Lacticaseibacillus paracasei subsp. paracasei: one gene and its partner. The protein of the gene in region 1 interacts with the protein of each later gene in a pairwise test. Links are inferred from orthologs where the notes say so. Each region holds a gene or a part of one and is shown on either strand. Other genes may lie near its edges.

The links.
Region 2: the proteins of leuS (region 1) and ligA interact in binary tests that used the Escherichia coli proteins (3 or more experiments, as listed by UniProt). The link is inferred for Lacticaseibacillus paracasei subsp. paracasei from one-to-one orthologs.

What each region holds. Positions count from the first base shown.
Region 1 is NZ_AP012541.1:864,776-876,894, forward strand. Bases 7,716-10,731 are described here. They hold leuS (leucine--tRNA ligase), read left to right. Parts: upstream 7,716-8,025; coding sequence 8,026-10,437; downstream 10,438-10,731. Other genes in these bases: LBPC_RS04430 (putative polysaccharide biosynthesis protein), read left to right, coding at 10,703-10,731. Also shown: LBPC_RS04390 (hypothetical protein), read right to left, coding at 158-805; metK (methionine adenosyltransferase), read left to right, coding at 986-2,170; LBPC_RS04400 (MDR family MFS transporter), read left to right, coding at 2,284-3,777; LBPC_RS04405 (MerR family transcriptional regulator), read right to left, coding at 3,873-4,343; LBPC_RS04410 (MDR family MFS transporter), read left to right, coding at 4,587-6,065; LBPC_RS04415 (DUF4811 domain-containing protein), read left to right, coding at 6,062-6,787; LBPC_RS04420 (phosphatase PAP2 family protein), read right to left, coding at 6,888-7,571; more of LBPC_RS04430, read left to right, coding at 10,732-12,119.
Region 2 is NZ_AP012541.1:1,043,573-1,059,961, forward strand. The notes cover bases 7,311-10,245. They hold ligA (NAD-dependent DNA ligase LigA), read left to right. Parts: upstream 7,311-7,733; coding sequence 7,734-9,758; downstream 9,759-10,245. Other genes in these bases: pcrA (DNA helicase PcrA), read left to right, coding at 7,311-7,677; LBPC_RS05270 (CamS family sex pheromone protein), read left to right, coding at 9,768-10,245. Also shown: LBPC_RS05225 (hypothetical protein), read left to right, coding at 1-465; LBPC_RS05230 (hypothetical protein), read right to left, coding at 546-866; LBPC_RS05235 (Y-family DNA polymerase), read right to left, coding at 859-2,166; LBPC_RS16955 (hypothetical protein), read right to left, coding at 2,301-2,477; LBPC_RS05245 (zinc-ribbon domain-containing protein), read right to left, coding at 2,613-3,809; LBPC_RS05250 (SGNH/GDSL hydrolase family protein), read right to left, coding at 3,813-4,604; LBPC_RS05255 (DUF898 family protein), read right to left, coding at 4,636-4,956; more of pcrA, read left to right, coding at 5,422-7,310; more of LBPC_RS05270, read left to right, coding at 10,246-10,919; Asp-tRNA(Asn)/Glu-tRNA(Gln) amidotransferase subunit GatC, read left to right, coding at 10,971-11,267; Asp-tRNA(Asn)/Glu-tRNA(Gln) amidotransferase subunit GatA, read left to right, coding at 11,271-12,725; Asp-tRNA(Asn)/Glu-tRNA(Gln) amidotransferase subunit GatB, read left to right, coding at 12,727-14,157; LBPC_RS05290 (diacylglycerol kinase), read left to right, coding at 14,430-15,464; 23S rRNA (uracil(1939)-C(5))-methyltransferase RlmD, read left to right, coding at 15,457-16,389. UniProt on the Escherichia coli protein: DNA ligase that catalyzes the formation of phosphodiester linkages between 5'-phosphoryl and 3'-hydroxyl groups in double-stranded DNA using NAD as a coenzyme and as the energy source for the reaction.

The DNA of each region.
Region 1 (12,119 bases):
TAATGAAAACACCTACCACTGCGGCAGGTGTTTTTCTTTTACCTTTTTGAAGTTGGACGGGGCGTCCAACGCATGAGATTTGACTTAGTTTAAATAGCTATTAGAGGGGGCTGATTCTGACAATAAAAACGCCACTACTGATTGTGGTGACGGTTGATTAGCCGTGCATGCGCGCTAGATAGAGTAACAGCGTCGCAATGACTGGGCTAAATTGGTAAAGGTAGCTGGGTACTTTAAATGGTCGACGGCTGTTGATGAGCGTGACAAGGATGATGATACCGCCGATAGCTATTAAGTTGAGTCGTTGTAACCAGTAACCGATAACGACGGTGATTGCCAACAAGACCATATCTGTCCACTTGGGAAAATGGTTGGCCCATAACCCGATTAGTGCTGGCACATATAGTAATGCCAAGTCGAGCAACATATCCTGACTGAGAAAATGCAAACCCGCGTAAATAAGTAAGATTTGGAATAAAATTGCTTGGCCAAAAGCAATGGTACCAACCCATTGCTTGGTAACTTTTTGTGTGCGCAACAAAAATGTCAACAGGAGCTGAACAGCAACTAATGGTAACAAGATCCATTGATTGATGGCACCAATGATACCGGTAATAGCGGCAATGATTAGAACTAATGGGTAACGTTTAACGACCATTGCAGCCGCTAAGCAAACGCCCATGAGTAAAAGCGCGATGATTTGAAAATGCCATGTAATTTGCAAACTTAGCGCGATCAGAAACGGATAGGCGAGTATTTGTCCGATAAAGGCCGCTGCACCAGCACCTTGATTGATATTTTTCAAATTGATTATCCTTTCTATGATGCTTCCATTTTACAAAACCCTGAGACGGTAAACAAAGATTTTCGGAAATTTTACATCTTTTATGTTATGCTACTAGAGTTGCAAAACATTCCCGATGGGGTTCGTCAAAGCTATGACGAACATGCCTTGTAACCTAAAATAATAAGGGGGAAACAAAACATGCAGGAACGCCATTTATTTACGTCGGAGTCTGTTTCGGAGGGGCATCCGGATAAAATTGCTGATCAGATCAGTGATGCTATCTTGGATGCCATGCTTGAACAGGACCCCGATTCACGAGTTGCTTGCGAAACGACGGTGACAACCGGTTTGGTGCTGGTTGTCGGTGAGATATCAACAAAGGCTTACGTTGATATTCAATCAGTGGTTCGCGGGACGATTAAAAAGATCGGCTATACCAAGGAATCAGGTTTTGATCCTGATAGTGTCGGGGTGCTGGTCGCTTTGGATGAGCAGAGTCCAGATATCGCTCAAGGGGTTGACGAAAGTCTTGAAGCCCGTGAGTCTGATACTGATCCGCTTGACAAGATCGGTGCTGGCGATCAAGGCATGATGTTCGGTTTTGCCATTGACGAAACCGAAAACTATATGCCGTTACCGATTTCATTGGCCCACGCGTTAATGCGCAAAACTGATTCATTACGGCACAAGGGTGAAATTAGTTATCTGCGTCCAGATGCTAAGGCGCAGGTCACGGTGGAATATGATGATGATGACAATCCAATTCGGGTTGATTCCGTTGTTGTCTCCGTGCAACATGATCCGGATGTCACGCTTGAAGAAATTCGCCGCGATGTCGAGGCCAAGATTATTCGCACTGTGATTCCTGAAGCTTTAATGGATGATGACACGAAAATTTATGTCAATCCGACTGGCCGCTTTGTACTGGGCGGTCCGCAAGCCGATTCTGGTTTGACCGGACGCAAAATTATCGTTGACACATATGGCGGTTTTGCCCGACATGGTGGTGGTGCCTTTTCTGGTAAGGACGCGACGAAGGTTGATCGTTCGGCCAGTTATGCAGCACGTTATATTGCCAAAAATGTGGTAGCAGCGGGTTTGGCGAAACGGGTTGAAGTACAATTGGCATACGCAATCGGTGTTGCCAAACCGGTTTCCGTGTCGGTGAATACATTTGGCACAAGCGCAGTATCAGAAGATGTGATTGAACAGGCAATCCGTGAGAACTTTGACTTGCGGCCTGCTGGCATTATTAAAATGTTAGACCTGAAGCGGCCGATTTATGAACAGACGGCAGCATATGGTCATTTTGGACGTACAGATGTTGATCTTCCTTGGGAGCACTTGGATAAGGTGCAGGCTTTGCTCAAGTACCGAGATTAGCGAGAAAAGAGGCGGCCTTAGTCGAGAATTATTCTCGGCTGGGTCGTTTTTTCGTGCTTATGAGGGGCTTCTCAAGACTAACAACATCGCCTGGCAACTCAGAAGGGATATTTATGAAGCAAAGGAAAACCAATGTCGCACTCGTAACGGCGGCAATTTTTATTGGCACATTTATGACGGCGATTGAAGGCACGATTGTGTCAACGGCTATGCCAACCATTATCGGCAGTTTACATGGGGTTCATTTAATGAACTGGGTCTTTTCCATTTTTCTGTTGACTAATGCGATGGCGACGCCGATTTACGGCAAACTGAGTGACAAAATTGGTCGCAAACCAGTTTTTCTCATTGGACTAACGATATTTGTCATTGGTTCGTTGCTATCCGGTTTGTCACAATCCATGGAAATGCTAATTATTTTCCGCGCAATTCAAGGGATTGGTGCTGGGGCTATTATGCCAGTGACATTTACGATTATCGCCGATATTTATCCATTCGAAAAACGAGCAAAAATGCTCGGTTTTAATGGCTCGATGTGGGGAATCGCTTCGGTAATTGCGCCGTTATTGGGCGGTTTTATCGTTGATCAGTTAAGTTGGCACTGGATTTTCTTTATTAACGTACCGTTGGGTATTTTCACGTTTGGCCTTGTGTGGTTCTTTTTGCAGGAAGATCGGCGCAGTGTCCGGCAGCCGCTTGACATGCGCGGGACGGTTTGGCTGCTGGTGGCCTTGTTGGCGATGATGTATGGCTTTCAGACATTAGCTGAGCCCAACGGCATCTGGCAGTTAGTTGCCATGGCAATTGTGGCTACGCTGGGCTTCTGGCGTTTTTGGCAGGCAGAACGGCGTGCAGTCGATCCGATCATTGACTTGAAACTATTTGAAAATCGTACTTTTGTGATTCATAATTTGATCGCCGCTTTGATTTCGGGGTTCGTGATTGGATTTGAAGTCTACATGCCTATGTGGATTCAAGGAATTCGCGGCATGGATGCTTCCCTTGGCGGCTTTGCAGTGACCCCTAGTTCTTTGATGTGGGTCGTTGGCTCTTTTGTTGCTGGCAAGTTATTGGGCCGGTTCCAACCTAAGCCGATTCTGACAGGGGCCATGATTTGGCTGCTTGGCGGCAGTCTTGTGCTGGCATTAGTGCCGCAATCGACACCGTATTTTGTCTTTCTGCTAGTTGCCGGCGCCTTAGGATTCGGTTTTGGTTTGGTGATTACGATTACTACGGTAACAGCCCAGGCCGTTGTGGTGCCTGATCAGGTTGGCGTGGCAACGAGTTTCAATACCTTGTCTCGAACGTTGGGGCAAACACTGATGGTCTCGGTTTATGGGATTGTTTTGAATCTGCGTCTGACTCAAGGTATCGCGGCAGATAGCCGGCTGAATAGCAATATGCTCAACGAACTGATTAATCCACATACCGCCAAAAATTTACCCGCAGCAGTGTTGCCAACGCTTCGGCAAATTTTGTATGAAGGTCTGCACAACATTTACTTTTTCTCGATTATCATCGTGGCGTTGGCGATTCTAGCCAATCATTTTGAAGCAAAAAGGGTGCTGACAAAAGAAACAATTCAGGAGTCGAATGAAGAAAGCTGAATCAACTGAAATATCATACAAAAAACCGGATTCTATTTAAGAATCCGGTTTTTTGTACGCTGATATCGCTCTCGTTTGCCGATAAATAGCTGAAGTTAAAACGGACTGACCACTCGATCGGTATGATCTTCGGTGGCGGTTTTTCTGACAGGTTGTTTGTACAATTTCGCTGTTTTATCGGTGACTTGCGCAATGACATCGTAGTCTGGGTCATTTTCTAACGGGCCAAAATTGAACACTGTCTGCGTTGCTTCGCGCTTGATATCTTGCAATCTAGTGCTGATAAGGACATGTAGCATATCTGCTTTTTGATGTGATCGTTCGATTTCTTCACTGGCTTTGGCTAAAGTATACCCTTCATCAAGCATTGTCTTGATCATGACGATTAAGGTGATGTTTGCCAAGGAGTATCGTTTATTGCCATTAGCGTCATGCCTGCGAGAATGAATGAGCTGCTTCTTTTCCCAGTATCGAATTTGCGTTGGGGTGGCTCCGGTGACGCGGCTGGTTTCGCCTATGCCGAGTGAAATATCGAGTGAACGTAAACGTGCATTAAACGGTCCCATGACATAGCATCCTCTCTTGAAAATGCGCTCACTGGCGCCAAAAACCGATGCATAAGGACCATGATTGTGATGACCGATTTTCCGGCCATCACGGCCAAGCCCACTTATGATCTGGTTTCTCAACGCGCCTGTTCACGCTATTACCTTGACATTTATTAAGTTTAAATGTAATATTTTCTATTGTCAATATTACATTATGTGATATAGAAAACATGAAATCTTATAAAGAAACTAGGCGAATTTATGGACGTTAAAGATATCAACGGGAAACACGTCAATGTACCAATGATGGTCACGACCTTGATCGTTGGGACGTTTATTACGATTTTGAATCAGACCATTCTATCTACCGCGTTTCCAACGCTGATGAAGGCCTTCAACATTTCAACTGCGACAGTGCAGTGGTTGTCGACAGGCTTCATGCTGGTAAACGGGATTATGATTCCAGTATCCGCATATCTGAGTGCGAAGGTGCCATCAAAATGGTTATACATGAGTGCAATGAGTACTTTTTTTGTTGGCACATTGGTTGCCTTCATTGCAAATAGTTTTGGCGTTTTGCTAATTGGTCGATTGATTCAGGCACTTGGCGTTGGGATCACGATGCCGTTGTTGCAGAACATCATGATGTCGATTTTTCCCCCGAACCGGCGCGGCGCTGCTATGGGGATGGCTGGAATTGCGATTGGGGTGGCGCCTGCCATCGGGCCAACGCTTTCCGGTTATGTCATCGACAATTTCGGCTGGCGTTTCTTATTCGGTATGATTCTGCCAATTGCAGGTCTCGTTATTTTGGCAACATTGTTTTTCTTCAAAAATGTCTTACCGTTGTCTGATCCTAAGTTAGATATTCCTTCCTTGATTGAATCATCAATTGGGTTTGGCTCCTTGCTGTATGGCTTTTCTGAAGTCGGTAATGATGGTTGGGGTGATCCGATTGTTTTAGGCACAATCGCACTCGGCATTGTGTTTATCTTCATCTTTGGTTACCGTCAATTGCACTTAAAAGAACCATTTGTTGAATTGCGAGTGTTTAAGAGCAAAATCTTTGCCTTATCCACAGTCTTAGGTACCATCGCCAACATGGCGATGGTCGGGGTAGAAATGATTTTGCCAATGTATTTGCAAATCATTCACGGCAAGAGTGCGTTGGAGTCAGGTTTGACATTGTTGCCTGGGGCGATTTTGATTGCTTTAATGAGCCCGGTCACTGGTCAAGTGTTTGATCGCATCGGGGCTAAGCGGCTTGCACAGTTAGGCTTGTTCTTGCTGACGATTGCAACATTGCCATACTTTTTCCTGACAGAAAGCACGCCTTCCATTTTTATTACGGTGATTTATGCTGTGCGGATGTTTGGGATTTCAATGGTCATGATGCCTTTGACGACGAATGGGATGAACGCCTTGTCACCTGATATGATTCGACATGGGACAGCGGTTAACAACACTGTCCGTCAGGTGGCAACTTCCATGACAACTGCTGTCATGATTTCAGTTCTGTCAAACGTCACCAATCTAGCCAAACCGGCGGCCAGTTTGTTGAAAACCAATCCGCTGCAGTATAAGCAAGACTTTTTTGGGGCAACACTTAGTGGCTACCACGCAGCCTTTCTGTTGGCAGCAGGGTTCAGTTTAATTGGCTGGATCTTGGCTTTCTTCTTGAATACCCACGCGATGTCGCAAGAAGTGACGATCAAAAATGAAAAGAAGGTGAAGGCATGATTCTATGGTTTTTGGGCCTGACAGTGATCGGCCTTTATCTCAGCTTTATTATGATGAAACGCTCCAGTTTGCGTAGCACGTTAATTGCGGTCTTCGGGATTGGTGTGGTGGGTAGTCTATTGCTGATTACGTTGAATGATAATGCGCATTTTGGCATGGTCAAACGAACAACAACTGATGAGCAGACCATCTACACCGCCTCACCGAATGCACAACTGCCAATGTTGCTAAAACAAAACATTGGCACGGATGGCAAGCATGTTGTCTACATTTATAAGACCGATCCGAAGAAAAAAGCGGTTCATACCAAGGCTGATATTGTTGTAACTAATCGGGTGACAACGACAGCGAATGCCACAGCTTCGTTGACGAGCAAAACAACTCGGTGGCAATATCAAAACGGTTTTTATGGTGCGTTGTTCAATCATGAAGGGGCTGGTCAATTGGTTGCTCAGCACAATCAATTGGTCATCCCAACAAGCTGGTCAGTGCTGACAACGGCTCAGGCCAAGCAGCTTGGTAAAAAGTTGGCCGCCTTGCAGCAACCAACTGCAGAACAAAAAGCGTCACTGGCAGCCGCAGTCAAGGCTAAAGCTGCTGCGCTGGCCAAGGCTGATCCAAAACTAGCAGCAGATCCGACAGCTTTAGCGAAGCAGGCTAAGGCTGCGGTTGAACAAGCAATGATTCAGCAAGCTGTTCGTGAAGTGCAAGCACAAAAATAGTCTGATGCCGCCCATAACGTGGTACTAGGGCAAACATTTTTCGTAACATTATCTTGACGAATGGCTTTTGTCAGCCTTCTAAATTAAAAAAAGCAGTCCGCTATTTTTTAACGGTCTGCTTTTTTGATTGTTTGGCAACTCGGTTTGTCAGATAAGGACTAAAATACCACCAACTCACCATCAGCAAGGCAAAGCCAAGTGAAAATCCAGCAAAGACGTCTGTGGGATAGTGAACGCGCACGAAGATCCGAGAATAACCGGTTAAAAGAATCATGCCACTGGCAAGGCAGGTGATGAGCCATTTGGCGGATTGACGTTTGAGCAGTGCCCAAGCCAAAAGGATCATGGTACCGTAAAAGATCATCGTGCCACTAGAATGCCCGCTAGGAAAACTAAAACCGCCAGCATGTACCAATGCCCGAATCTGAGGATCTGCAATAAAAGGTCGTGGTCGCCGAACCCAATATTTGATTCCGACGTTAACGAGGCTCATCAAGGCCCCCATGCTGGCTGCAAAAAGTGCAGCGTAACGATAACGCTTGAGCAGTAACACCACGGCGAAAGCCATGGTTAAAAAGACTAAGGATGCTGGATTGCCGAGACTGGTGATTAAGATGAGTAAGGGTTTAAAAGTGACAGGATGGAACTGGGTGACAGCAGCAATTACCTGTTGATCAATGGTATGAATCCATCCAGCGTTATTTAGAATACCCGTCAATAACGTGATGAAAATAAATAAAGCAATTGCTGCAAGATACAATGGTTCGGGTCGGCGTTTTAGCACTTGTTGCCTCCTCTACAAAACGTTCGCAGTCGCAGAAACCTCCACATAAGGACCTCAGACAGAAATGACCAAAGTCCAGCCATTTCTGTCTGAGTCCACTTATGTTCCGGTTTCTAAACGTGCCCGCTCACGCTCTGAAATCGACTAATGTTATAAGAATAGCACAAACACCATTGAACCTTGGCAATGTTTTTGCTATGATTGACGCAATCATCAAACGAACAAAGGAGTAGTAAGTTAGCGCGGGTGACAGAGAGCAGGCGGTGGTGCGAGTCTGACGAAGCAAAGACCGAACTGACCTTTGAAGTTGCTGGGGTGAAATTAGTAGCCACAGCCGGCCGGACCGTTATCTCCTTTGAGCGCTGTGAAAGCAGAACTTAGGTGGTACCGCGGCTGAGCCGTCCTAATGTAGATAGGGCGGCTTTTTGTTTGAAATTAAGTGGGAGGTAACAAAATGGCATACGATCATCATGAGATCGATAAGAAGTGGCAGCGTTATTGGGCCGAGCATAACGAATTTAATACCACAACCGATCCTAAGAAGCCGAATTATTATGCGTTGGACATGTTTCCTTATCCGTCAGGCCAAGGCCTGCATGTTGGGCATCCGGAAGGGTATACGGCAACTGATATTGTTGCACGCATGAAACGGATGCAAGGGTTCAATGTTCTTCATCCTATGGGCTGGGATGCATTCGGCTTGCCAGCTGAGCAATATGCCTTGAACACGGGTCACAATCCGAAGACCTTTACCAAACAAAATATTGAGACCTTTAAGCGTCAAATCAACAGCCTTGGCTTTTCATATGACTGGAATCGTGAAATCAACACAACGGATCCGAATTACTACAAGTGGACCCAGTGGATTTTTGAACAACTTTATAAACATGGTCTGGCATATGAAGCTGAGGTACCGGTTAACTGGAGTCCGAATCTAGGGACGGTTGTTGCAAACGAAGAAGTGATTGATGGCAAAACGGAGCGTGGCGGGTTCCCAGTTGTTCGGAAGCCGATGCGTCAGTGGATGCTGAAAATCACAGCCTATGCTGAAAAGCTGTTGACGGATCTGGACGATCTTGACTGGCCGGAATCAATTAAGCAGATGCAACGCAACTGGATTGGCAAATCAACTGGGGCACAGATCACCTTCCGGGTAACTGACAGTCATGAGCCGTTTGATGTCTTTACCACTCGTCCAGATACGCTGTTTGGTGCAACGTATGTCGTGATGGCACCAGAACATGAATTAGTTCAGAAAATTACCACCCCAGCACAACAGGCCGTCGTTGATGCGTACATTGACGAAGCCGCCCATAAGTCAGATCTTGATCGTACCGCTTTAGATAAGGAAAAGACTGGTGTTTGGACCGGGGCCTACGCGACTAATCCGGTTAACGGCGAAAAACTGCCGATTTGGATTTCAGACTACGTTTTAGCCTCTTATGGGACTGGCGCAATCATGTCCGTGCCTGCGCATGATGATCGTGATTACGCTTTTGCCAAAAAGTTTGGTATTGAAATCAAGCCTGTTATTGAAGGCGGCAATGTCGATGAAGCAGCTTATACTGGCGATGGCGTGCACATCAACTCCGGGTTCCTTGATGGTTTGAATGAACATGACGCGATTGATCGAATGATCAAATGGCTTGAAGATAAAGGTATCGGCAGTGCCAAAATCAATTACAAACTGCGTGATTGGGTCTTTTCACGCCAGCGTTATTGGGGTGAACCGATTCCTGTCATTCACTGGGAAGATGGCGAAACCACGTTGGTGCCAGAAGACGAACTGCCCCTCACATTACCTGAAGAGGCTGATATCAAGCCAAGCGGTACTGGCGAGAGTCCACTGGCAAATCTGACTGACTGGGTTAATGTGGTCGACAAGAACGGGCGGAAAGGTAAGCGTGAGACCAATACAATGCCGCAATGGGCAGGGTCTTCATGGTACTTCCTGCGGTTTGTTGATCCTCACAACAAGGAAGCTCTTGCGGATTACGACAAACTTAAGGCATGGATGCCAGTTGATCTGTACATTGGAGGGGCTGAACATGCTGTGCTGCACCTGCTGTATGCCCGTTTCTGGAATCTGTTCCTTTATGACATCGGGGCGATCCCGAACAAAGAACCGTTCCAACGGCTATTTAACCAAGGGATGATTCTGGGCGATAATCATGAAAAGATGAGTAAGTCCAAGGGCAATGTGGTTAATCCAGACGATGTGGTTGATGAGTATGGTGCCGATACCTTGCGGCTGTACGAAATGTTTATGGGGCCGCTGGATGCTGGTATTGCTTGGTCAACAAAAGGGTTAGCTGGTGCCCGCAAGTTCTTGGATCGCGTCTGGAGTGCTTTCATTGATGATGAAGGCAAACTGCGTGATCGGATTACGACGATCAATGACGGTCGACTTGATAAGGTTTACAATGAGACGGTCAAGAAGGTTACCGAGGACTACGATGCTTTGCATTTCAACACGGCAATTTCACAGATGATGGTCTTCATCAACTCAGCGCGTAAAGATGATGACCTGCCACTAGAATATGTTGAAGGATTCGTGAAAATGCTTGCGCCGATTGCCCCGCATCTAATGGAAGAAATTTGGTCACGGCTAGGTCACGATCATAGTCTGACTTATGCGCCATGGCCAAGTTATGATGAAAGCAAAATCAAAACCGACACTTACGATATGATGATCCAAGTCAATGGCAAGCTGCGCGGTTCGATTACGGCGGATGTCAACGAATCAGATGATGAGATCAAACAAGCGGCTTTGGCAAATGATAATGTTCAGAAATTTACGGCGGGCAAAGACATTAAGAAAATTATTGTCGTACCGCGAAAAATCGTGAATATTGTCGCAAAATAACCGCACTGGCTTCACCAATTAACTGAAAGAAAAAATGGTCAACGAATGGTTCCTGAAGGAAGCGGGCGTTGACCATTTTTTTAGCGATTCAGCTGTATGAAAAGTTTTGTATTTTTGGCGTTTCGATTGTGAGATTACTTGCTACGTGGCGGCTGGTAATTGTCAAAGTTTTCTTTTGATTCCCGAAAGAAGCCCGGGAAAGATTGCAAGTCGCGCTGGGATTGCCTAAAATATAAAGGATTATGCAACACGACAGGAGTTTATCATGGAGAATTCGCTGGGCAGCGGTAATCAACCGCAACGTTCAGATAAGGAAAAAATGATCCGCGGCTCGGCGTGGATGACTGCCGGCAGTGTTTTTTCGCGGATTTTAGGGGCCATTTATGTCATTCCATGGCGTATTTGGCTTGGAGCAGCGTTTCTAACTGCCAACGCTTTGTTTACAAAAGGTTATCAAATTTACAGCCTTTTTCTGATTATTTCGACTGCTGGTGTTCCTGGTGCTGTTTCCAAACAGGTTGCCCGGTACAATGCTATGGGCGAATATAAAACCGGGATGCGTCTTTTTTACCACGGCACTTTTGCCATGGTGCTGATGGGGATTGTCTCGTGTGGTGCCATGTGGCTGCTCTCGCCGCTTTTAGCAGCGGGTGACGCGCGCATGATACCGGTTTTTCGGTCACTGGCATGGCCGTTGCTGCTAATTCCGTCGCTTAGTTTGATTCGCGGGTTTTTCCAAGGTTATAACGAGATGGCGCCGAGTGCCATCAGTCAGTTTATTGAACAAGTGGCGCGAATTCTTTATATGTTAGTGATGACTTACGCGATTATGGTGGCGGGTAACCACAGCTATCTGAGTGCGGTGATTCACTCCACCTTCGCCGCGTTCATCGGGGCCGTTTTCGGACTTGGACTGTTAGTTGTTTATTTCCTCCGGCAAAAACCACGGTTGGATGCGTTGGTTGCCCAAAGTGCTAATTCCCTGCAGATCAGTGTCAATGAGATTCTTCTAGATGTGGCACGGCAGGCGATTCCATTTATCATCATGGATTCAACGATTAATATTTACTACATCGTTGACCAGTACACATTTAATCCAATGATGAAGGCTTTTTATCTCGTTAGCGAAGATCAGCTTGACCGTTTTTATGCGCTGTTTGCCGGAAACGCTAATAAACTGATTATGATCGTTGTTAGTCTGGCAGTTGCTATGGCCATTACCGTAGTACCATTATTGGCAGGTGCGAAAACGCGCGGTGATGTTGAGGGATTGGCCCGGCAAATCACGAATACACTGCAGTTGTTTTTTATCGTCATGATACCTTCGGCGTTGGGGATGGTGGCAGTCGCGCGCCCACTGTATGTTTTGTTCTATCGGGATATGGACTGGTTGGGCATTCGCTTGTTGCAGATTTCATCACTTTTAGCGATTATGCTGGGCTTGTTTACGGTTTTGGCAGCAATTCTTCAGGGATTGTTCAATAACCGTCTTGCTATTCAAGAGATGCTGATTGGCTTGGCAGTTAAAGTGATTGTACAGTGGCCAATGATTTTCTTCTTCAATGTTTACGGTCCGGTTTTGTCCACAATGTTAGGCATGACGGTCTCGAGTCTCCTAATGCTCTATTCAACGAATCGGATGTACAATATTCATGTACGCCAAACCATTCGCCGCGGCGTCG
Region 2 (16,389 bases), 180 kb from region 1 along the record:
ACCGGTGTGATTTTATTTCCCGCGCTACTGTTGATTTTGTTTGTCATTGGGTTGAGCGTGGTCGTTTCTGGTGCCATGGCAATTAGCGCTGTTGGGCTGGTACTCGGTATCATTTTTGTGGCCTTGGTGGGTCTCAGTATCATGATTCCATGCTTATTGCTGGTGATTCGCTTTATGACTTTCCGAACAGTGAATGTTCGTTTTCAACATCATGGTGAACGGGTGGTATTGCCGGTGACGGTCAAGTTGACGGGACGGACGATTTACCACGCGATTTATGAAAATTTCCGTGCGGGTCGACGGCGCGGGCGGCATCTTTTATCAGCCTGGGGGTTTGGGTTTGAGACTTACTTCCACGAAGACTTGCAGGCGTATCTTGCTGATCAGATTCTTGCTCAGCACGGCCCTGAAATGGCGGAGTCCTTTGTGGTTGATGAGCGGCATTCCTACTCAATTGCGTATTAACAAAACGAATTTAAAATACCATCCGCAAGAGTGCTGTGCCAGCGCTCTTTTTTCTTGGCTACTTTTTGAAATTGACGCGTTTATTCATCACGCCGCGGCCGCCATTGAATCACCCGATTTGATTCAGGCCAGCGCATCTCTTCAAAGCCGACATATTCAATCGTGAGTTGCGTGTGCTGACGAAGCAGGCCAATGAAGGTTTCTAAGTCTGCCAGATCATAGTTGATCAGGCTGTGTAAGGGAATGGAACGTTGGCGCTGATCCTTAGGTTGAACGTTCATGAAAAAATTGTATCCCGGTGTATAGGTTTGATTGACCAGTGATAGCCAGTAACGTGTTTGACGGCGTCGTTTGAAAAGGGGGGTTAATCGCGCCATCATTAGCTTCAAATCTTTAGTCATAGCTATTGCCGCCATTATGTCCTCCTACTAGTGATGCCCGTTGAATCGCCGTTCCGCCATGCATTGCACTTTTAGCGTAGATCAAGCCCTTAAAGCCAAAACGATCGCGAATAGTATCTAGCGTGCGTTCTAAATTAGTTGCTTTAATTTGTTGATCAACCGGCTCAAAGAAATTGAGTTGTTCGCCGGTATCTGGGGCTAAGCGGCCGGTATAAACGGCAACGTTACGAATGACCTCACCATGCCAGTTTTGCCGAAAAATCAGTTGCAGTGTGGCAACAAGATCGCCGTCCCGATTCGTCGGTAAAATTCGTTTAGTTTGGTGAAACCCGCCACGCCCGTCTTTTTCACTTTCAGCATAGGAAAAGCCGATACCTAGGGAAATTTCACCAGCTCGTTTGTGATGATGCCGCAACCGTGCGGCAACCTGTTCGCCGATTTCTTTAATAACGATTTCGATTTCAACTTGATTGCTATAATCGCGCGGCAGAACCTGTGAGTTGCCAATGCTTGGTTCGCGGGTGATGACGCGTTCGCTGATTTTTGTGCGGTCAATGCCCCATGCTAGCGCAAATAACTGCGTGCCAATGATGCCCAGTTCTTGCTTTAAGGCATACGGATTTGCGTGAGCAAGTTGTTTCATTGTCGTGATGCCCATACGTGCGAGATGCGCTGCTGTTCGTTGACCGATACTCCAAACGTCTGTCATATTGGTGATCTGCCAAATGGTATCTGGTACAGTTTGATAGGAGATTTGACCAATCAAATTAGGATCATGTTTTGCATAAACATCCAGCGCAATTTTGGCTTGAAGCGGATTGTCACCGATCCCGACTGTTGTGTAGAGACCAAGTCGATGCCGAATAGTATGTTGAATTAATTGCGCAACTGCACGTGGTGTTTTGCCAAAGAGTCGCCATGTGTGCGTTAAATCGAGAATGGATTCATCAATGGAATAAGGCCACAAGTCTTCATTGGCAACAAACTCACGAAAAATATCATTGATGGCTAGATTCTTTTTGATGTAAAGATTCATGCGTGGCGGTACCACGATCAGATGCTTATCCACAGGCAAGTCCCGTTGACGGCTAACGTTACTTTTAAGGCCATATATTTTTTTGGCCATTGGCGAAGTTGCCAAGATGAGGCCGCCATTTGTATTCTCTTGTTCGGACATGACCACGAGAAGGGTTCTTAAAGGGTTCAGCCCGCGTTCAATGCTTTCAACTGAAGCGTAAAAGGATTTATTGTCAATCAGGAAAACCGTTCGATGCGGTTCGTGGGAATAATCGTAGGCCATCAAAATCACCTCTGCAATTATTATACGAACATACGTTTGCATAAGCAAGCATAACGTGATTTCAGCCCAGAAAAAAACCGCTGCGTCAAAAAACGCAACGGTTTGATTGAATCGACGTTAAGCAATTGTTTCGGTTAGCGCATGCAACCGCCGATATGACTGCCCCATGAAGAGACGTTGGACATCATATTGCTGTGGAAGAAGCCCATTCCCATGCCACTGAAGGCCTCTAGGACAAAGAAGGCTGCAAAAATTGCCGCGATCACGATCAAGGTGACCATCAATGGCCGCCATTTTTCAGAATGTAACATAGCAACGACCCCCTAACAATTAAAAACACATGACAGCATGTAGTATAACACCATTAGATAACGGAATTGGGAGAAAATAAGGCGGCACGCACCAGTCTTATTTCTGAACAAAGGGGTGTTCACCTCAGTCAAGCATTAGTCTCGATCCCACTTAATCTTCAGATTAGTTTCAATCAAATCACCATCGTCCAATGCGAAAGGTTCGACGACACTGCTGCCATCATCTTTGGTGAACTTGATATTCAAGATGTTGCCATCGCGATAAACAACTTCCCACTTACCATTTGTTGGCGTGCCATTGCTGGTCGCTGTATAAGTACCGTCACTGTTGAAGTTGAAAGTGGCAGTGTCGCCTGATTCCCAGCGACCGACGACGCCATCCGTTGAATGATTATCATTGCGCTTTGAAGCATCAGAAGGATACTGGCGGTTCGTTTTGGTCACACCATTGTCATCATAATCATCATCGTCGTCATCATCATGAGATTCAGATGTTGAAGAACCGCTTGTGGCGTCATGCGTTGGTGTAACTGTCTTAGCAGCGGTTGCGGCATCCAAGGTCAGTGCTTCCGGTTGCCCTTTAAGCGGGACGATGACTTCACGATTGAAGTCTTTCGTACTTCCTTCGTGCGTACCGCTCAGCTTGAGGGCGTACAGACCAGGTAATTGACTGGCGATGGTATAACTGCCAGAACGATTTTCAGGTTGAATTTGATTGCCATCCATGGTGAAAGCAGCGGCGTCAAGGTTGGTTTTGACTGTGACGTTGGCGGTACCAAGCTTAACCTTGTATTTCGGGAAAAGTAGCAGGTAACTGCCTTGTTTGACGACCTGAACCATGCCATTGGTTTGCTTGTCCATGATCATGGTTCGCAAGGTGCTGCGATAAAGCCGATTCTTAGTCAAACGGGCGAGCGGCTTAAGATCACTTTCAGTCAATGGTGTGCCATCGTTTGCAATGGCAACTTCAGCCATGTCATCGGCATCTCCACTAGTCATTTCATCAGCCAACTCAGCGACTTGTCGATTTTGACCATAGTACATTGATCCGCCGAGATAAGCCGCACCTAAAAGAACGACAACCGCACCAACAACGATCCATGGCCAGCGCCGGCGTTTATGTACTTGTTGCTGCGCTGGCTGGGTTGAAGCAGCAACTGTCGCAGACTGAGTTGCTTTTGGTGCCTCGGCAGGAGACGTCGATGCTGGTTCTTGGGTTGATTGGGCTTCAAGTCGGGCTTTCCGCAAATCAAACCCGCAGTTAGGACAAAAGTCGTCAGTTGGTTTAATTGGTTGACCGCAGTTGGGACAAAATTTTAAAACATCTTGCATAAGTTATTCCTCCAAAGTTTTCTTGAGTAAGGCAGCAATCTGATCATGACCGCGCTGGTTGGGGTGAAAAGTATCGCGCGGACCGTTACCAGCGAAGTCGGTGATGGCTGTACCGGCAGGGCCTGTGACGTCATCATGGTTTTGCCAGATGGTCGCCAGATCGGCAACTGGAACGTGATAAGTTTGACCGATTTGTTTGACCACAGCATCAAATTGCAAATCGGCGGCGGCATAAGGACCATGGTTTGGCGACCAGGTCGTCATAAGGATCAACTCGGCTGTTGTTTGCTTCTGCAAGGTTGCCACGATGGTTGTCAACGCCTGGCGGTAATCAGCCAGCGCCGTTGGTGTGGCGCCGCCAACCGCATCGTTCGTCCCAAACTCGATGGTAATCAAATCAGGATGCTGGGCAATCAACGCTGGCAGAGCAGGGACACCAAGATTAGTCGCGGTTTTTCCCACCTCTGCAATCCCTTCCTCTGTCACCGTCTTGTCAGTCAAACGGTGTAATTGGTCAGCAAAAAGGGTGGTAAACCGGCTTGTTTTACTATCCGCAAACAAACCAACAGAGAGGCTGTCGCCAAACGGTGCATACACGAGCGTCGTTTGTGATTTTGCCTTCAGCCGGGCGAGCATGCTTGTCTGCTTAATCGCAGCTGAGGATCGCGAACTAGGCGACTTGCGGCTGCGAAGCGAAGCCGCTGAACTGCTCGATTTAGCCACTTTATGTTGTACCCCGCAGCCAGCTGCTAAAATGAGCAATAAAAGACCAAAACCCAACCAAAACTTTTTCATAACATGCCTTCTCCAATGCAATCACGATGCGTCAGCTAACAAACCGCGTGTTCTTAGCTTTCCAGTCTTCTAATTTAATAAAAACCCAGAAGCCATAGATCCCCAACGTGATAATTGTCAGCAACAACCATTTAATCCAATTGCCGAACAAGCTCACGGCCGACCCAAAAAAGTGCATCCGATGACCCTCAATCACGGTATGATTGATTTTCCAACCATATAGCATGGTCAAAGACCATGGATAACAAATGCCTAGTGTAAAAATCGTGATCAAAGTGCCAAGAATCGTCCAGCCGACATAAGCCAACAAGCCACCATCAAAAAAAGAGTGCCGCCCATATTTCGTCTCCATAATCGTTGCTGCCTCCAACTTGTTTTCTCTAGTGTAGCAGAACTGATAGGCAGGGTGGAGGAGGATGCTTGAATTGTAGCCTTTGATTTATTGCCTACAGCCACAACAGAGACCGGTGGCAATGCGTTTTACTGCCATTTGAATAGAAAGAGAGAGCTGGCGGAGCGGCGATGGGCTCAGTGGTGACATTGTTCTTAAACGGGTGGGCTTCCCGTTTTAGAACAAGGCCAGACTTTGAAACCGCGCACTTTGCGGGTTCAAAGCTGTGCCCACCACGTTCCAGCCCAATCGCCGCGGAGCCAGCTCGGACCACAGGTGAAGACTCACGTCAGATAGGACGAGAAACCTTGTACATCTGATTTTAAAGAGGTCATGATTGACCACTCGCTCACGCTCCCTCCCAAAATTTGGTACAATAGGTCAAGGAATTTTTCACTTGGTTTTTCTGAAAGGACGATTCGTTAAATGGTAATGGATGCCGCATTAAAGGGTATGAATGATAAGCAATCTGAGGCGGTGTTGGCGACTGAAGGGCCAGTGCTGATTATGGCTGGTGCCGGTTCAGGCAAGACACGGGTATTGACTCATCGGATTGCTTATTTAGTTGAAGAAAAGCACGTCAATCCATGGAACATCCTTGCCATCACGTTTACAAATAAGGCCGCCCGTGAGATGCGCGAGCGGGTCGGCAAGTTGGTTGATGCTGAGATTGCGCGCGATATTTGGGTATCAACGTTCCATGCGCTCTGTGTCCGAATTTTACGACGCGACATTGACAAGCTGGGCTATAACCGTGCCTTTACGATTGCTGATCCTGCTGAGCAACTGACGCTAGTGAAGCATATTTTGGCTGATTTCAATCTTGATCCAAAGCGCTACGATCCTAAATCCATTTTAGGTGCTATTTCGAGCGCTAAAAATGAACTCGTGGATCCACAAACTTATGCCAATGAGCAGGCTAACAGTCCTTTCACCAAAGTTGTGGCGCAGGTTTATGCGGAATATCAAAAGCGTCTGCGCAGTGATCAGGCATTGGACTTTGATGATCTCATCATGCAGACCATCGTGCTTTTTGAAAAAGACAAAGAAACACTGGCATTCTACCAGCGTAAGTTCCGCTACATTCATGTTGACGAATATCAGGACACTAACGAAGCACAATACCAGCTCGTGCATATGTTGGCAGAAGGCTACCATAATTTATGTGTGGTTGGTGATGCCGACCAGAGTATTTATGGCTGGCGTGGTGCCAATATGCAGAATATTTTGGATTTCAAAAAAGACTATCCAAAGGCGCAAGTCGTTTTGCTTGAGCAGAATTATCGGTCAACTAAAACTATTTTGAGTGCGGCCAATGATGTGATTCAGAACAACCAGAATCGCCAAGCCAAAACGTTATGGACGGAAAATCGCGAAGGCGACAAGATTACCTATTACCGCGCTCAAAGCGAAACTGATGAAGCTATTTTTGTCATTCGCCGAATTGAAGCAGAGATCGCTGATAATCATCGCAAATATAGTGATTTTGCGATTCTGTACCGAACCAATGCCCAGTCGCGGGCGATTGAAGAAGCGTTTGTGAAGTCCAATATTCCATATAAAATGGTTGGCGGGCATAAGTTCTATGATCGCAAGGAAATTCGCGATGCGCTAGCGTATTTCCGGTTAGTGGTCAATCCGGAAGACGATATGAGTTTTAATCGAATTGTCAATGAACCAAAACGCGGTATTGGCAACACAAGCGTTGAAAAGTTAGAGGCCATTGCCAATGAGCATGACTGGTCCTTGCTGGAAGCAGCGGCGAATGCTGAACTCAGTCCGATTGCTGGTAAAGCTCGCGGACAGTTAGCTAAGTTCGGTAAAATGATCCAGCAGCTGGGTACACGGCGAAAAGATCTAAACGTGACCGAGATGATGCAGGCAATTCTTGAGGATAGTGGCTATTTATCAACACTGCGAGCGGCCCACAATCTGGAAGCCGATACCCGCATCGAAAACTTAGAAGAATTGCTTTCGGTGACCCAAGGATTCGATTCCCGGTATCAGCCGGAAAATGAAGACAGCGACATTTTCGTTGATTTTCTGGCTGAATTGGCGCTGTTATCGGATCAGGATGACGTTGAAGAAGATGCACAAGAAGTTACCTTGATGACCTTGCACGCTGCTAAAGGACTGGAATTTCCGGTTGTCTTTTTAGTGGGGATGGAAGAAGGACTCTTTCCATTGAGTCGGGCTTCCATGGATGAAAGCGAGCTCGAAGAGGAACGGCGCTTAGCTTATGTCGGCATTACCCGCGCCAAACAGAAGCTGTATCTGTCCAATGCCTATGGCCGGATGCTGTATGGTCAACGGCAAAACAATCCTGCTAGCCGTTTCATTGAAGAAATTAATCCTGACTTGTTGGAAGTCATTGGCACTACCCAGCCAAAAAGTGACATTCCATTTATTAATCGTACTGACCGCGCATTCAGCTCCCCGTATAGCCGGCACGCTGATCAAAAAACAGCAACACCCGTTACTGTGCAAGCCGCGCCAACAACAGGTGCAGGCAAAACCAGTTGGGAAGCTGGCGACAAGGTGAAGCATCGCAAGTGGGGGACTGGTACCGTGGTGAAAGTCACCGGTACCGGCGATGATCAAGAACTCGATATTGCTTTTAAAGACAACGGCATCAAACGACTGCTAGCTGCCTTTGCTCCGATTGTCAAAGTGGCATCATAAGCGTTCGCAGTTTGACTCAGAAATGTCGGGATGCATATTTTTAGAGGAGGCTCGCTGTGTTAGCAAAACCAGCTGCACAATTCACACTTGAAGAAGCTCAGGCGGAAGTCGAAAAGCTTCGGAAGCAACTGAATCAATGGCGTCTTGAGTATTACACCAAAGATGCGCCAACTGTGACCGATAACGTCTATGACGATCATTATCGCGATTTACAGGCACTCGAGGCGGCTTATCCCAAGCTAGTCACGCCTGATTCGCCAACTCAAGAAGTCGGCGATGTCATTAATTCGGACTTTGCCAAGGTGCAACACCCAATTCCGATGTTGTCGATGGGCGATGTTTTTTCGTTCGAAGAGCTGAGTGAATGGGATGCTCGCATGCAAAGCAATGTCGGCCATCCGGTGGATTACAATGTTGAGTTGAAAATCGACGGGTTGGCTTTATCTCTGATTTATGAAAACGGCAAACTCGTTCAAGGCTCAACACGTGGTGATGGTAATGTCGGTGAAGATGTGACCAGAAATGTGTTGACCATTGCGTCAGTTCCCAAGCAGTTAAAGCAGCCACTTTCACTCGAGGTACGGGGTGAATGTTATATGCCTAAGGCGGCGTTTGCCAAGCTGAATGCGCGGCAGGAAACTGAGGGCGGCACGCCTTTTGCCAATCCACGTAACGCGGCAGCTGGATCACTCCGACAGTTAGATGCCAAAGTCACCGCTGCTCGAGAGCTGGATACCTTCATTTATACGTTAATTGAACCAGAGCAGTTTAACGTGACCACGCAGCATGAGGCGATTGCGTTTATGCAGGCACTTGGATTTACAACAAATCCAAGTTCAGAAGTGGCTGGTGACATGCAGGCGATTGACACCTACATTAAGAAGTACACCACCGACCGTGATGCGTTGCCTTATGGAATTGATGGGATCGTTTTGAAAGTGAACGATTTGGCGCTGCAAGCGCAACTAGGTAACACCGTTAAAGTGCCACGCTGGGAAATTGCCTACAAATTCCCACCTGAAGAAGCAGAGACCGTCATTCATGACATTGTCTGGACAGTTGGTCGAACCGGTGTGGTCACGCCGACTGCCGTGATGGACCCGGTTCAGCTTGCTGGAACCACAGTGGCACGGGCCACGTTGCACAACGCGGATATGATTCGTGATAAAGATATTCGCATCGGCGACACCGTCATGTTGCACAAAGCAGGCGACATTATTCCTGAAGTTTCGCGGGTACTGGTTGCTAAACGTCCAGCGGATACGCCACCGGCGCCGATTCCAGAGGCCTGCCCGTCATGTGGCCAAAAACTGGTCCATCTCGACGATGAAGTAGCTTTGCGTTGCATCAACCCGATGTGTCCGGCACAGGTCCAAGAGCAGCTCACCCATTTTGCGTCTCGCAACGCGATGAATATCGATGGCTTAGGCCCGAAGATTGTGGCACAGTTGCAGGCCAAACATCTGGTAAAAGATGTCGCTGATTTGTATCACCTCACAGCTGCGGATCTGGCGAAATTAGATAAGTTTAAAGAAAAATCAATTAATAATTTGTTAAGTGCGATCAACAACAGTCGGCAAAACTCGGTAGAACGCTTAATCTTTGGGTTGGGCATTCGGCACGTTGGCGGTAAAGCCGCCCGAATTCTGGCCGAACATTTCGGCGATTTGGATCATCTGATGACCGCCAGTCAAGAGGCGATCGCAGATGTGCCAAACATCGGGCCGACCATTGCGGAAGCGATCGTGACGTATTTTAAAGCCGCAACGGTTCAAAAGTTGATCACTCAGTTGCGCGAAGCTGATGTTAACCTGCGTTACACCGGACCGACCAAACCAGTGGTCAAAGATAGTTTTGTTGCAGGTAAAACCGTTGTGATTACCGGTAAGTTTGCCGAGTTTTCGCGGCCAGCACTCACGAAGCAGCTAGAAGGATTAGGAGCCAAGGTCACAGGTTCAGTTTCAAAGAAAACGGACCTCCTGATCGCTGGCGACGCGGCTGGCAGTAAGTTGGCAAAGGCACAAAGCTTGAATGTCCCAATCATGAATGAGACGGAATTGCTGGCGAATTTGAAGGATTGAGGAACATCAATGAAGAAATTTTTAACGTTAACTTTGCTGGCTGGGGCTGCGGTGTTGTTAGCAGCCTGTGGCAAGTTGAATTTTGACAGTGGCAGCAGCAGTACTAGTGGCACAAAAACCGGTAGTTACCAAACCACCGGCACGGTTGATAATAGTATGTATCAAGGCGTTATCAAAAACGGACGTTATCAGACGAGCAGCGCCCGTGGTTTGACGCTGCAGCAGAATGATCAAGGCGAGAACAACTTCAATATTAAAAGTATGGAAAGTGGTCTCGAAAACCTAGCCAAAGCACAGTTTCCAACTGACAAATATAGTTTTGAAGAAGGTCAGTTGTTAAGTACGGCAACCGCTAAAAGTTGGCTGAAACGTGAAGCCAAGGACAACAAAGACGGACTTAATCCGGTTGATAATGGCAAAACTGATCCTGATACCCGCAATCCGATTTATTTGCAGCAGATTTTAGAGCAGGATTTTATGGTGCAAGACGGTAATAGTATGAAGCTGGGCGGAATCGCAATTGCGCTTGGGATGAATAAGGTTGATTACTATACAAAGACGGAATACGGTGCCCAGTATCAAACCGAAATTTCCGATGAGGCGATCAAGAAACAAGGTGAAGCAATCGCTGCCAAGGTCGTCGCTCGTTTACGCGCCATGAGTAAAGTGCCGAATAATATTCCGATCATTGTCGGTATCTACAAGAATGCTGAACAAGATAGCCTCGTTGGCGGTGTTTATACCGAGCAGACAACCAGTAAAACCGGCACCAATTTAGGCGATTGGAAGAAGCTTGATCAACAGAATGAAGTGCTGCCAGTGGTGAGCGATCATAAGGCGATTAACAGTACCGTGGCCAATGACTTTTCGAATTTTACGAACCAAGTGAAGGGCTTCTTCCCGACTTTAGCTGGGATTACGGCACAGGCTCATTATGAAGGTGGTAATCTAGCCGGCATTAACATTACGGTTAACACACAGTTTTATGGGTTGACCGAAATTCAGAGCTTTACGCAATATATTTCAACGGCGGCTAGCAAGTATTTACCTTCTGGCGTGCCGATTGAGATCACGATTCAGAGCACGCAAGGCATGCAGGCCTTTGTATCGCGAAGTTCTGGCGACAAAGGCTTTTATACCCATGTATTCGGGAGTTATTAGCCGAATCTATGGTAAACTACGAATGATAATGAAACTGAAAGCGGGGATAGCATGATTTCTAAAGACAGTGTTGCGCATGTGGCAGGATTGGCCAAGTTGCAATTTTCTGAAACGGAACTGGAGAAATACACCAGCCAGCTCTCCGAGATTCTCGATATGGTTGAACAACTAGAAAGTGTTCCGACGCAAGATGTGCCGGTAACTACTCAGAGTATTCATCTGGAAAATGTGATGCGAGCGGATGTCGCTAAGCCAGGCGAACCGGTAGCGGACTTGTTGAAAAATGTGCCAACCAAGAAGGGCACTTTGATCCAAGTTCCAGCGATCATCGATAAAGAGGAGGACTAGCGCGTGGATTACTTTAAAACCAGTATCGATCAATTGCATGAGCAGTTACGCTCCGGCAAGGTGACCAGCAGTCAATTGGTTGACGAGACATTGGCCGGCATCAACCAGTTGGATGCTGAAGTAGATGCCTTCTTAGCGCTGAATGCTGATGGCGCCAAGGAAAAGGCTGCTGCAGTAGATGCAGCCGGTATTGCTGACGATCAACCACTAGCCGGTGTGCCAATTGCTATCAAAGACAACATTGTCACCAAAGGCGTTGTCACGACGGCAGCGTCCAAGATGCTTGCCAACTTCAATCCGATTTATGATGCGACCGTTATGCAAAAGCTTGATGCAGCCGGTGCGATCAATGTTGGTAAAACCAACATGGACGAATTCGCAATGGGCTCGTCAACAGAAAACTCCGCTTTTAAAACGACTAAAAATGCTTGGGATCACACGCGCGTTCCCGGTGGGTCGTCAGGCGGCTCCGCGGCAGCTGTCGCAGCTGGTGAAGTGATTGCCGCACTGGGCAGTGATACAGGCGGTTCCATTCGTCAGCCTGCTGCTTTTAACGGCATCGTCGGGGTCAAACCGACATACGGCCGCGTTTCTCGCTGGGGTTTGATTGCCTTTAGTTCCAGCCTTGATCAGATCGGAACGCTGACTCGACATGTTAAAGACGCTGCGCAGTTGCTGAATGTGATTGCTGGTCATGATGAACGTGATAGCACCACAGCGGACACACCCGTACCGGACTTTACCGCCAAAATCGGTCAGGATATCAAGGGGATGAAGATCGCTTTGCCAAAGGAATACTTAGGCAAAGGGGTTGACCCAGCGGTTGCGGACAAGATTAAAGCAGCTGCCAAGCAGTTCGAAGACATGGGCGCGACGGTGACAGAAGTGTCACTGCCACATACGCAATATGCGGTGCCATCTTACTACATCATCGCCAGCTCCGAAGCCAGCTCCAATCTGCAGCGCTTTGATGGCATTCGTTATGGTTTCCGCGCCAAGGATGTCAAAAATATTGAGGATGTTTATGTTCGTTCTCGATCCGAAGGTTTTGGCCCAGAAGTCAAGCGACGTATCATGCTGGGCACCTTCAGTTTGTCAGCCGGTTTTTATGATGCATACTTCAAAAAGGCAGGGCAGGTTCGAACTTTGATTACCCGTGACTTTGAAGATGTCTTCAAAGATTATGATCTGATTATTGGACCGACAACCCCAACCGTTGCGTTCAAAATTGGCGAAAAAGTCACCGATCCAGTTACCATGTACATGAACGACATTTTGACAATTCCGGTCAATCTTGCCGGCTTACCGGCGGCATCCGTGCCAGCTGGTTTCGTTGATGGCATGCCAGTCGGCTTACAGCTGATCGGCAAACATTTTGACGAAAGCACGATCTTCCAAGTTGCTGCGGCTTTTGAAGCACAAAACGACTACTTAGCACAGATCCCGGGGGGCAAGTAAGATGAACTTTGAAACAACAATCGGGCTTGAAGTCCACGTTGAGTTGAAAACCAAATCGAAAATGTTCTCACCATCACCTGTCACTTATGGTCAGGAACCCAACACCCAGACAAACGTGATTGACTGGGGATTCCCAGGCGTTTTGCCGAGCATCAATCGCGGAGCCTATCAACTTGGCATCATGGTGGGGCTGGCATTGCATGCTGACATCACGCGTTTGACTCATTTTGATCGGAAAAACTATTTCTATCCTGACAACCCTAAAGCTTATCAAATCACCCAAAGTGAGAAGCCTTTGGGCACCAATGGCTGGGTGGAAATTGAAGTTGACGGTAAGAAGAAGAAGATTGGTATCGCAGAACTGCATGTTGAAGAAGATGCCGGGAAGAACCAGCACGAAGACGATGGTTATTCCTATGTTGATTTGAACCGTCAAGGCACACCGCTGGTCGAAATTGTTTCCAAACCGGATATCACCAGTCCAGAAGAAGCTTATGCTTATCTGGAAACCTTGCGCCAAATCGTTCAGTTCACAGGGGCTTCGGACGTTAAGATGGAAGAAGGCTCTATGCGGGTTGATACCAATTTGTCAGTGCGACCAATTGGACAGGAACATTTTGGTACCAAGACCGAAATCAAGAACCTGAACTCCTTCGTGCATGTTCGCGATGGCCTCGCATTTGAAGAAAAACGGCAGCAGGCTGTACTTTTGAGTGGCGGTGAAGTGCGTCAGGAAACCCGGCGCTGGGATCCAGATGCTAAAGAAACGCTTCTGATGCGGGTTAAGGAAGGCGCCGATGATTATCGTTACTTCCCTGAACCAGACCTGCCACCAGTGGCTGTTTCCCAGAAATGGATTGACGACATTCAGGCCTCGTTACCGCAACCGCCAGCAGAGCGGCGGCAGCGTTACATCGAAGACTGGGGAATCCCAGCTTATGATGCCGGTGTCTTGACGCAGACGAAGGAAATGTCAGATTTCTTCGAAGCAACTGTGGCGCAAGGCGCTGATGCCAAGCAAGCGTCTAACTGGCTGATGGGTGAGGTTTCCGGTTTCTTGAATGCCCAACACGTTGAACTGGGGCAAGTTGCCTTGACGCCAGCGCATTTGGCAGGCATGATCAAGCTTATTGGTGATGGCACGATTTCCAGTAAAATGGCCAAAAAGGTCTTTAAGGAAATCATTCAACATGATACTGATCCGGATAAGTGGGTCCATGAAAAAGGTCTGATCCAACTTTCCGATCCGGCTAAATTGACCCCGATTATTGACGAAATTCTCGATAATAACCAGCAAAGTATCGATGACTTCAAAGCTGGTAAGGACCGGGCAATTGGCTTCCTAGTTGGTCAGATCATGAAACAAACACATGGTCAGGCAAACCCTAAAGTGGTCAACCAGATTTTGATGGCTGAGATTAAGCAACGATAAGTGATACTGACTATCTAGCAATTCAGTTCGGATAATAGCCTCGACATGTAGACAATGTTCTTTGTTGTTTACATGCCGAGGCTATTGCGCAAATTGCTAGTCTTGCTATTGTGGCAGCAGATGGGAAGTACCAAGAAGAATAGGCTCAAAAGTTGCTCATGAATGAAGCTTTTGAGCAAGACATTGACGATTCACGATTATGAGAAAGACTGTTTCCGCCAGCAACGGGCCTGCAGTCCAGTATTGTTAAAACGTTTAAGGAGCATTGACCGATGAGAAAACGGGCGCGTTTGATATACAACCCTACATCCGGCAACGAAGGTTTAAAGCGCTTCGTCCCCGACATTTTGGATATCATGGAACAGGCAGGATATGAAAGTTCAACCTTTCAAACAACCCCGAAGCCTTTTTCTGCACGTGAAGAAGCAAAGCGTGCCACTGAAGCGGGTTTCGACTTAATTGTCGCTGCTGGTGGCGATGGTACGATTAATGAAGTGGTTAATGGGATCGCACCAGCTAAAAAACGCCCCAAAATGGCGATTATTCCAGCAGGGACGACCAATGACTACGCGCGTGCTTTGCGGATTTCGCGGGATGATCCGGTTGAGGCGGCCCAAGTGATTCTCAAAGGCCAAACCCTTGCGATGGATATTGGCCAAGCCAATCATCATTATTTTATGAACATCGCGGCTGGTGGTTTGTTGAGCGAACTCACTTATTCTGTGCCGTCTGAAGTTAAATCTATTTTTGGCTATTTTGCCTATGTGATTAAAGGCGCCGAGATGTTACCAGCGGTGCGGACGGTGCCGATGAAGCTGGAATATGATGGCGGGGTTTATGATGGACCCGCCAGCATGTTTTTCCTCGGCCTTACCAATTCTGTGGGCGGTTTTGAGCAGATCGTGCCGGATGCTGCACTTGGTGATGGCAAGTTCTCCTTAATTATTGTTAAAACAGCGAACATGGCGAATTTGCTGAAGCTAATGGCGCTTGTCTTCAATGGTGGTCGCCACGTGGATGATCCCAATATTATCTATACAAAGACTAAAAAGTTGCGGGTGAAGGCCGGCGGAGACGATCCGTTGAAAATTAACCTTGATGGTGAATACGGCGGCGATGCGCCGATGACGTTTATTAATTTGAAGCAACATATTGCCATGTATGCTAATCTAGACGAGATCCCGACCAAGAATCTTGGTACGGACGCGCAGAAGCAGAAGGACTACATGGCCGAAGTCGAATCCATTTCTCATCAAGATATTGATGGTGATGGACAGATCGGCTCACAAGACGAAAAGGATGACTAATTTGGCCCAACCAGCTGTAACCAAGAACCAAGATCTGGAAGTTACCATTCAAGATCTCACTTATGAAGGGATGGGCGTTGCCAAGGTTGACGGCTTTCCGCTTTTCATTGAAGATGCCCTGCCTGGCGAAAAAATGCAGGTGCATGTCCTCAAAACGCAGAAGCAATATGGCTTTGCCAAAGTTGTCAAACGATTGAGCGACTCACCGGATCGTGTTCCCGGTGCAGATAGCACTTATATCCGTACGGGGATTGCGCCACTGTCGATCTTGGCATATCCGGCACAATTGCAATTTAAGCAGAAACAAATTCAAGAACTTTATAAAAAAGCGCATCTTGATATTGCGGTGCTGCCGACCATCGGGATGACGAATCCTTTAGGCTATCGCAACAAGGCGCAAGTACCGGTTCGTACCGTGAATGGCGAACTGCAAACTGGCTTTTATAAAAAACACAGCCACGACCTCGTACCAATTGAAGACTTTCTGATTCAAGATCCGAAAATTGACCAAGCCATTGTGGTGGTGCGTGATCTTTTACGAAAATACCATGTGCCAGCTTATGATGAACGCGCTAATAAAGGCGTTATTCGTAACATCATGGTGCGCCGGGGCCATTATACGAAGCAGATGATGATTGTCTTGGTGTCACAAACTTGGCAAGTGCCGCATCTCAAAGATATTGTCGAAGAGATCACCTTAGCATTACCAGAAGTAACGAGTGTGGTTGTGAACTTGAATGACAAACGAACCAACGTCATTCTAGGCCGCAAGTCACGAACCATTTACGGCGAGGACTATTTGCTGGATAAGTTGCTAGGCAGTGAATTCCAGATCTCGCCAGTCAGTTTTTATCAGGTTAATCCGGTTCAGACTGAGGTGCTTTACAAAAAGGCCATTGAGGCTGCTGGTCTGACTGGTAAGGAA